DNA from 2 places in the Flavobacterium psychrotrophum genome. Region 1 is predicted to be linked to the other one. Evidence: riboswitches for the same ligand, from Rfam matches in the RefSeq annotation. Region 1 holds a riboswitch; the other holds the start of a gene.
The links. A riboswitch is a leader RNA that binds a small molecule or an ion and turns the genes downstream of it on or off. The one in region 1 is predicted to bind cobalamin.
Positions count from the first base shown of each region.

Region 2: linked by a shared signal. The riboswitch ahead of metE (5-methyltetrahydropteroyltriglutamate--homocysteine S-methyltransferase) and the one ahead of DYH63_RS12615 (TonB-dependent receptor plug domain-containing protein) in region 1 are both predicted to bind cobalamin.

Region 1 covers NZ_CP031557.1:2,921,597-2,926,632, forward strand. Annotated here, with positions in the region: gene DYH63_RS12615 (TonB-dependent receptor plug domain-containing protein) at 1-1,566, opposite strand, end outside; cobalamin riboswitch at 1,597-1,803, opposite strand; gene DYH63_RS12620 (ABC transporter substrate-binding protein) at 1,859-2,995, shown strand; gene DYH63_RS12625 (iron chelate uptake ABC transporter family permease subunit) at 3,001-4,032, shown strand; gene DYH63_RS12630 (ABC transporter ATP-binding protein) at 4,032-4,820, shown strand; gene DYH63_RS12635 (LuxR C-terminal-related transcriptional regulator) at 4,821-5,036, opposite strand, start outside.
Region 2 covers NZ_CP031557.1:3,775,993-3,781,028, reverse strand. Annotated here, with positions in the region: gene DYH63_RS16355 (PAS domain-containing protein) at 1-353, opposite strand, end outside; gene DYH63_RS16350 (cysteine-rich CWC family protein) at 356-595, opposite strand; gene metE (5-methyltetrahydropteroyltriglutamate--homocysteine S-methyltransferase) at 646-2,958, opposite strand; cobalamin riboswitch at 3,102-3,294, opposite strand; gene DYH63_RS16340 (hypothetical protein) at 3,449-4,057, shown strand; gene rlmF (23S rRNA (adenine(1618)-N(6))-methyltransferase RlmF) at 4,250-5,036, opposite strand, start outside.

The DNA of each region.
Region 1 (5,036 bases):
TGCAGTTGCCCTGTTTTTAGGCACATACATCATTTGGTTTTTGTTACCATCCTTTTGAGAAATGGTATAGGCATAGTTAGCATTCAGGCTAAAGGTGTGTTGCCCAAATTTTTTATCCCAGCTAAAAACCGCCTCGCCGCCATAGCTTTTAGCTTTATCAACATTTTCCGGCCTCCAGATACCGCCCACTCCCGGAACCCAGCGCAGCATATCGGTAAGGCGGATGTAATACCCTGTAAGGCTCAGCATGGCTGTACCTTTAGTAAACACATTACCTACCTCTGCCTGGTAAGAACTTTCAGGCTTTAAGTTCGGGTTGCCCGATCCTTCCCAGTACAGATCGTTAAACGTAGGTGCACGAAAGTTTCGTGAGCCGTTTACCTTTACCGCATAGAAGTCGCTTACCTTTACCCTGGCTCCTGCCGAAAAAAGTAACGGACTGCTATAAGCATTACCGCTTTCTTTCCGCAAGCCGGCTTCATACTGTAATACTTCTGTAATGCTATGCTTAAGCAATAGTGCACCCGATGCTGTGTTGCGGATGTTTCTTTTAATGTCGCTACCCTCGCCATCATTATGAGTAAGGTCGGCAATGGCATTTAGTTTAAGGTTTGGGGTAAAATCATAGGTTGCATCATATCGGGCTATCATGCTTTTTACTCGGCCTGTAGTATAATTTTCATTAGTATAATTTTCATAATACTTGTAATGCTCTTCAAGGTAAGCAGCCTTAAGCCTACCTGTAAATTTGCCGTATAGCGCCGTCCATTCTACCAGGTTTCGGGTATTTGTATCATCATACATACTGCTTGATGGCGCTGCCAGCGTACCACTAAAATGGCGCTGCCCGTCAAACAGGTAGCTATAAAAGCGCAGTATGTGCTTATCTGTTAGTTTATAGCCAAGAGCCGCATTAAGGCTGGTATTATGGTATTGGCCATTGGTATTATAAACATCGTAACCGGGATATTTATAATCGTTATCGCTCTTATTATGACTTACAGAGGCATTTACACTAAAGCGTTCGCTGCCTGCCATAACCTTATAATTAGCGCCCATTGTGGCAAAACTGCCATAATCGGTGCGCACTTCATTTACAAAACGGTTTGTAAAAACCAATGAGTTATCAAGGTGGATGCTGCCCCCTATAGCACTACTGCCATAAATAACGCTACCCCCGCCTGCACGTACAGATACTTCGTTAAAATCGCGGGCGTTTAATGTATTAAAATCGGTTTGCCCGTTGAGTTGCGAATTGATGTTAATACCATTCCACACCACTGCGGTTTGCTGTGCCGATGTACCCCGAAACGACGGCGACGATACCATGCCGGGGCCGTTTTCTTTAAAATATACCAGTGAATTGTTTACCAATAATGAAGTAAGCGAAGCCCCGCTCCTGCCAATAATGGAGTCGCTGAGCTTTTGTACAGACTGCGTTTTCGAAAAATCGCGCAGCTGCGTATCAGACACTATTACTTCAGTAAGGGTAATGGTGTCCTGCTGTGCGCTTGCAACAACACACATGAACAGGAATACAAAGACGAAAAGATTTTTATTTGCCATAGCTGGAGCCTTTTTTCCCGAAGGCCGAACAATTTAATTTTACTGTAGGCAGGTCTCCTGGCTTGCGTACTGTTGTTTACCTTCCCGCCCTTAAAAGCAGTGGTGTGCAGATAACAACAGCCTTCCGCCCGTGGCGGAATAAGCTTACAGTTGCGGGAACAGCCCAGGCATATACCTGATTCCCTTTTAATGCGTTATGCGCTTTTGCGCAAAGCAACCTAAAGATGGGTGCAAAGATAAAGGTTTTGTTGCGCAATTTAATTCATAACTTTGCGGCAGCTGAATATTTTTTATGAAGAAAATACTTTCCCTGCTTTTTGTTGCACTATTAGCAATAACAGCCTGTAAGAACACCACCGATGCCCCTGTAGCTACAGTACAGGCAACAACCAACGCTATTAAGCACGCTAAAGGATTGCAACTTTATAAATATAAAGGCTTTAGCCTTGTAAAAGTTACACAACCGTGGCCCAATGCTAAAGAAAGTTATACTTATGTAATGCTGCAAAAAGGCGCCACCCTGCCCGATAGCCTTAAGCAATATACAGTAGTTAACGTACCCATTAAAAGCGCCGTGGTTACCAGTACTACACACATACCGTCGCTGGAGATTTTAGGGGTAGAAAACACGCTGGTGGGCTTTCCCGGTACGCAGTATATTTCGTCTGAAAAAACGCGTGCACTTATTGATAGCGGTAAGGTGAAGGAAGCCGGTGCCAACGAAAGCCTGAATACCGAAATTATTATTGACCTTAACCCTGATGCCGTAGTAGCTTTTGGGATAAACAGTACCAACAAAACCCTGAACAGCCTTGAACAGGCGGGGCTTAAAGTACTGTATAACGGCGACTGGACAGAGCAGACACCACTGGGTAAAGCCGAATGGATAAAGTTTTTTGGCGCCCTTTACGGGATGGATGATAAAGCCGATGAAATTTTCTCTAAAATTGAAAAAGACTACCACGATGCGCAGAAACTGGCGCAAAACATAAAAGAAAAACCAACCGTTATGGGCGGCGCTATGCTTAACGACCAGTGGCTGCTACCGGAAGGAAACAGCTGGGCCGCACTGTTCTTAAAAGATGCAGGCGCAAATTACCTTTGGGCAGACAGTAAAGGTACAGGCAGCCTTAGCCTCTCGTTTGAAACCGTGCTGGAAAAGGCGCAAAACGCTGATTACTGGATAGGCCCAAGCCAGTACACATCGCTTAAACAGATGATGGAAGCGAATCCTCATTATGCAGAATTTAAAGCGTTTAAAAACAAAAAAGTATATTCGTTTAGTACCAAAACCGGCAAAACAGGCGGGCTTATATATTATGAGCTTGCCCCAAACCGCCCTGACCTGGTGCTTAAAGACCTGGTATATATTTTTCACCCTGAATTATTACCGGGCTATAAGCTGCAATTCTTCGAACAATTACAATAATATACGTGCCCAACCAACGCCGAAATAGTATTCTTTTTACTTGCCTGGGTATCGCCCTGGTAATGCTGTTTTTGGCAAATATCAGCCTCGGTGCAGTAAAAATTCCGCTTACAGATGTGGTTAATGCACTAACCGGCAACCATGCTTCAAAACCCGCATGGGACTATATTATTCTATCCTATCGCCTGCCAAAGGCTATTGTAGCCGTGCTTGCAGGCATGGCATTATCTGTAGGTGGCCTGCTAATGCAAACACTTTTCCGCAACCCTCTTGCCGGACCCGATGTATTGGGTCTTAGCAGTGGTGCCAGCCTGGGTGTTGCTTTTGTAATACTTGGTGCAGGGCTTTTACCCGGAGCTTTAGGCATCTTTTTAATGTCGGGTTATGGTGTGGTACTGGCATCGGTAGCCGGTAGCTTTGCCGTGCTGCTATTAGTACTGGCTGTTGCCCAACGCCTGCGCGATACTATGGGAATATTGATTACAGGCATAATGTTTGGCAGCTTTACAGGAGCAATAGTAAGTGTACTAACTTACTTTAGTACTGCTGAACAGTTACAAAAATATACTTTTTGGGCATTAGGTAGCTTAGGCAACCTGCCACAGCAATCTATTATCATATTAACAATAGTTACAATTATTGGGCTGGTTTTAGCCATAAGCTGTATAAAACCGTTAGATGCGCTTTTACTGGGCGAGCGCTATGCAGCCAGTATGGGCATTAACCTTAAACGCACACGCTTTATTATTATAATAGCCGCCAGCCTGCTTACGGGTTGTGTTACCGCTTTTGCAGGACCTATAGCCTTTGTAGGTTTGGTAGTGCCACACCTTGCACGCTTGTTACTAAAGGCTGGGAGCCACAGGATATTGTTTTGGGGAACGTTATTTATTGGCGGTATATTGATGTTGTTTTGCGATATGTGTACGCAGCTACCCGGTACTGCTGCCGTTTTACCTATAAACGGTATCACATCTATAGTGGGTGCGCCTGTGGTAATTAGCTTGTTATTAAAAAAACGTAACCGCACGTATTAATGGATACAAGAACCAAAATACTAACAGCAAACAATATAAGCATAGGCTACGGTAGCAAACAGCAAACCGTTGTTGCCGATAACATTACTATTACGCTTAAAGCAGGTTCACTCGTAGCATTGATTGGTGCCAATGGTATCGGTAAAAGTACACTGTTACGCACCCTGAGCGGATTGCAAAAACCGCTTTCAGGCAATGTGTCCCTTAACGAAAAAGACTTATACAGCTATTCCCCACATCAACTCGCTCAACAATTATCGTTAGTGCTTACAGAGGGGCTTCCGCCGGGCAACCTGAGCGTTTTTGAACTTGTGGCACTGGGCAGGCAGCCCTATACCAACTGGCTTGGCACGTTATCTGACGAAGACATTTCAAAAACGAATGAAGCCCTTACCCTAACCAACACGCAATATCTTGCCCATAAAAAACATTTTGAAATAAGCGATGGGCAACTTCAAAATGTATTGATAGCGCGTGCGCTGGCGCAGGACACTCCCCTAATAATTTTAGACGAGCCTACTACCCACTTAGATCTGCCACATAAGGTAAATTTATTGCGCCTGCTCAAAAAATTGGCTACAGATGAGGGTAAGTGCATTCTTTTTTCTACCCATGACCTCGAACTTGCATTACAAATGGCAGATGAGCTACTTGTGATGAAAAAGGGTAGTCTTATACAAGGCAGTCCGTCCACACTTATTGACAACAATCAAATGAATATGGTATTTGATGATCCGTCTATCGTTTTTGACAAAACTACAGGACGTTTTATTGCGCAGGACTTTTAGTTAGATCCAACCCTCTTTAAGCGCAGTCATAACCAGTTCGGCAGCGCTACCTGTTGCGGTTTTGCCCAGCATATTTTTGCGGTGCGTGGTTACCGTTTGTGTACTTATATTAAGCTGGGCACTAATCTCAGGCGATTTGTATCCCTGTGCCATATAAGCCAGTATTTCTTTTTCGCGGCGGGTAAGTATTTCCCTTGCCGGTGTATATACCTTTTT
Region 2 (5,036 bases), 850 kb from region 1:
AGTGCTTCTTTGGCGGTATAACCTGTCATATCTGCAAAACCGGGGTTTACCCATAGTATTTTGAGAGCAGTATCTGTAACTACAAGCGCATCATAAGACTGGTGTAGTAACTGCACCGGGTTATAAGACCAGTTGTACTTTGTAGCCAGTTGATCCAGCTTTGCGGCATCGGCCTGTTTTTTTGCATTAAGGATGGTTTGCCGGTAGGCCTCGCCCGATATATCCCAACTCATAACCGGAAATCGGGATCCTGATTCTTTCATCTGCTTCATAACATTGTGGTACGCTTCATCACTAAGGGAAGAAAGGTATATATCCAGCGCCATCATTTTATGCAGATCATCTTTTCCCATGGTTACTTTTTAAAGAGTGGCGAAATATGCTCCAGCCTGTCCTGAAATTCTTTTTGGTGATACTCAGCCTTCATCTCTTTCATGCAGGCAGCACAAAGGCAGTCGTTAAAATTGCTGCTCATAAAACCCCTTTCGGCTTCCGTTAGGGTAACGGTAGTACACTGGCATAGCACTATAGAACCCACCTTACATTCAAAGGGGCTCTCGCAGCGTGGGCAGTATTTGGTTTCATGACATGCCATTATAGTAAATTAAAATATGGCGGTACACAAAAGTACCGCCATTATCTGTATTATACTAATGCTTCTGCATATAAAACTTTAGCTTCATTAGCAGCAGCCACCATTTCGGTAAGTGCTTTTTTAGTTTCGTCCCAATGACGGGTTTTCAGTCCGCAGTCAGGGTTTACCCAAATTTGGGAGGCCGGCAGTACCGCAGCTGCTTTTTTAAGCAGGTGTACCATTTCGTCTTTAGACGGTACCCGTGGCGAATGGATGTCATACACACCCGGGCCAATATCGTTTGGATAGTTAAAATTGGCAAAAGCATCTAAGAGTTCCATCTGCGAGCGCGAACATTCTATAGTTATAACATCGGCATCCATATCGGCAATATCCTTAATGATGTCGTTAAACTCAGAGTAGCACATGTGCGTGTGTATTTGTGTGGCATCGGCCACCGGCGATGCCGCAATACGAAACGCCTTAATGGCCCAGTTAAGGTACTGCTGCCAGTCGTCTTTTTTAAGCGGTAGCCCTTCGCGAATGGCGGGCTCGTCTATCTGTATTATTTTAATGCCCGCATTTTCCAGGTCGGCAACCTCATCACGAATGGCAAGTGCTATTTGCGTACAGGTTTCGGCACGCGGCTGGTCATCCCTTACAAAAGACCATTGCAATATAGTAACAGGCCCGGTAAGCATTCCCTTAACCGGCCTGGCGGTAAGCGACTGCGCAAACTGTGTCCAAAACACCGTCATGGGTTGCGGGCGGCTTACATCGCCATAAATAACCGGAGGCTTTACGCAGCGGCTGCCATAGCTTTGTACCCAGCCGTTTTTAGTAAAGGTAAAACCCTGTAGCTGTTCGCCAAAGTACTCTACCATATCATTGCGCTCAAACTCGCCATGTACCAGTACATCGAGCCCTGTGGTTTCCTGAAAGCGAATGGTTTCTTCGGTTTCCTTTTTAAGGAGTTCTTCATATTGTTTTTGCGTAAGATCGCCTTTTTTAAACTGCGCCCTCCAGCCCCTTACCTCGGCCGTTTGCGGAAACGAGCCAATGGTTGTGGTAGGAAACAAAGGCAGCTTAAGGCTCGCTACCTGCAATGCTTTGCGCATTTCAAAAACGCTGTTGCGTCGGGCATCTGCATCGGTAATATTACCTACCCGTTCTTTGACCTGCGGGTTATGGATGAGCACCGACGTTTTGCGCGATTCGCACGCAGCAATGTTTGCCTTTAGTTTATTGGCGGCATCGGTTATGTTTTCGCTGTTTGCCAACTGTTTTATTACGACAACCTCATCAATCTTTTGTCGGGCAAAGGCTAGCCATTGTTTTATTTCGGGTGTAAGGGTAGTATCGTTAGTTTCGGCTACAAGGTCGCACGGTACGTGCAGCAATGAGCATGATGGTGCTACCATAAGGCGCTCTTTGCCTATTTTTTTTGCTGCCCTGTCTATCAGTTTCAGCGATTTTTGGTAATCATTTTTCCAGATGTTACGGCCATCTACCACTCCAAGTGATAATGAAAGGTTTTCGGGTAGGTGGTCAAGTATGGCATCCAGCTGTTCCGGGTTGCGCGCCAGGTCTATATGTAACGCACAAACCGGTAGTGATGCGGCAAGGGCGGTATTTTCTGCAAGGCTTTCAAAGTAGGTTGCCAATAATATCTTTACCTGCGGGAATTTTTCTTTTATCAATGCATACGCCTGCTTTAGTGCACTGGTTTCCTCTTCGGTAAGGGTAAGTGCCAGGAAAGGCTCGTCAAACTGAATCCACTCTGCACCCTGTGCTACCAGTTGCTCTATAATCTTGATATAAACAGGTAATAATTTATTTAGCAAAGATATCCGGTGGAAACCAGCCTCTTTTTCTTTACCCAACAACAGGTACGACACAGGGCCTATAAGCACAGGCTTAGTTATACTACCTGCGGCTTTAGCCTCTGCAAACTCCTCGATAACTTTAGTTGAGAAAAGTGAGAATTCCTGGTTTTTATAAAACTCAGGCACTATATAGTGGTAGTTGGTATCAAACCATTTTGTCATTTCCATAGCAGTAAGGTCCAGCCCATTTTGCTGATAGCCCCTTGCCATGGCAAAATAAAGGTCGTGAATGTTGCCGTTTTTAAGTGCATCATAACGGGGAGGTATGGCGCCCACGGTTAACGACAGGTCTAACACCTGGTCGTAAAACGAAAAATCGTTAGACGGAATAAGGTCGATACCTGCCTCTTTCTGAAGATTCCAGTTGTGCAGGCGGATGTCTTTACCGGTTTGCAGTAAATGTTCGATAGGAGACTTACCGGCCCAGTAGCTTTCGCAGGCCTTTTTAAGTTCCCTGTTGCCCCCGATGCGCGGGTAGCCAAGATTGTTTGTACGCATTTTAGTGCTTTTAAAAAATTAATGAATGATTTAAAAGCTCTTTTGCCAGATTTCACAATGCCTTAAGAAGATAGGGGTGGGGAATGAAAAGGGCACACGATGCCCATGAACATTTTTAACCAATAGCTTCAAACCGCGAAAGCATTGTCAAGTTGGTAAAGGCAGGTCTCCTGACTTGTAACATTATTACCGCCCTTCCCATTCGCCATTGGCAAACAGTGGGCAACAAGGGTAAAAACTTTAGAGGTTACTTACAGTTGCGCGACAGTTCGTGATTTGCACACGATTCCCTATTAGTCCCGGCTTTCGCCGGAAACCTTTTCCGTTTGAAAAGAAATAAAGTAAAGAACTTATGCCGCAAATATAGCAACCAGATTTGGTTTATTTGCGTGTAGTGTCCTTTTTAACGGGGGACAGCATAAAACGGTAAACTACAAACTGATTTTGGCAATTAAAAAAATGAATTACCTTTGCGCCCCTAAACAGCCTTATGAAACAAATTTTACTACTGTGTGTCCTGTGTTTTTCTTTATTTGCCAAAGCACAACAAGATACTAACCTTACTGCCGATAATGTGGCTTTTGCACTGGATACCAATACCGAACGTATTGATATTTTATTCCCAAAAACATCGCAGGTACAGCAAGATGGTAAGGTAATTATTGATGGCAGAACCTATACTGTAAAGACACTTAAAAATACAGATTTTCCGGTTGACCCAAAATATGATCGCGATCCGTTAACTGCACCTTATAAAGACCTTATAAGGCTGGGCTATGTATCTGCTAAATATACAACAGCAGCACAAACCGAACCACGCACGCCTGAGAACCTTACCAGCACCGGAAACCAGTGGCGCAAAATGCAGGATGGCGAATTTGTAATGGCATGGCACGGCTATCTTAAAAATGCCCCGCAGGAGCAAACCGTAAAACTGAGCCTGGCCAAGGTTACGGGCGAATCGATATTGCTGTTTACTCTTGAAGATTATATTGACTGGCGCACAAAGGATTTTGAAAATATTCGGATGGGTATGTACAAAGTACTGGATGATGCCGTTTATACGTCTAAAAAGCCGGAAACTACCCGTAAAAGATAGCGTCTCTTTCTTTAAAGTTTCCCCGTATTCTTTGTAATCTCAGGGCAAACGCATCATTTAATTTGCTTAAATTTTTTGCCACTAATTTCTCGAATTTTTACAAATTTTAAGAATCATTAAATTTGTTACATTCTAAGTGGCTTATCTTTTATAATGCGTTTACACTGTTTGTAACCTGACTACTCTTATTTACTACTTCCACCTTGTATCCTGCCAGCGTTTTTGCTCATCTTTGGTAAGAAACGTCCACGCTACAATGCGGCTTGATTTATTGCCTGTACCCAGCGGAATGGTTTTTACCTGCACGGCTTTAAGGCCATCCAGGGCTTTATAGATGCCTTTAAGGTTAGACTGTTTAGAGACCAGTGTGGTAAACCAGAATATATTTCTGCCAAAGGTTTTACTCTCTGCTATCATGTTATGGATAAAGGCATGTTCGCCACCCTCATACACCAGTTCGTTACTAATGCCTGCAAAGTTTAATTCAGGAGTCTTTATTCTTTTACCCGAAAGGTTTTGCACCTTGCGTTGTGTGCCTTTCTGCGCCTCATCGGCAGAAGCATGAAAAGGCGGATTACATACGGCTATATCTATCTTTTCGTTCGCATCTATAATACCACTAAAAAAGCGGGTTTTATCTTTTTGCAGCTTTATTACTATCTTATCTGTAAGCTGTGGGTTAGCTACTGCTATTTGTTGCGCTGCCGCTACCGATGTGATGTCAATATCTGCACCGGTAACATTCCAGCCATATTCTGCAACACCCAGTATGGGGTAAATGCAGTTTGCACCCGTACCAATATCAAGAAGCCTGATCTTATCTCCGGCAGGCATACGCCCAAAGTTGCTTTCGGCAAGCAGGTCTGCAGCATAATGAATGTAGTCTGCCCTGCCCGGAATGGGTGGGCAAAGATTGCCTTCAGGAAACTCCCATTTTTTTATACCATAATAATGGCTAAGCAATGCTTTATTAAGCAGC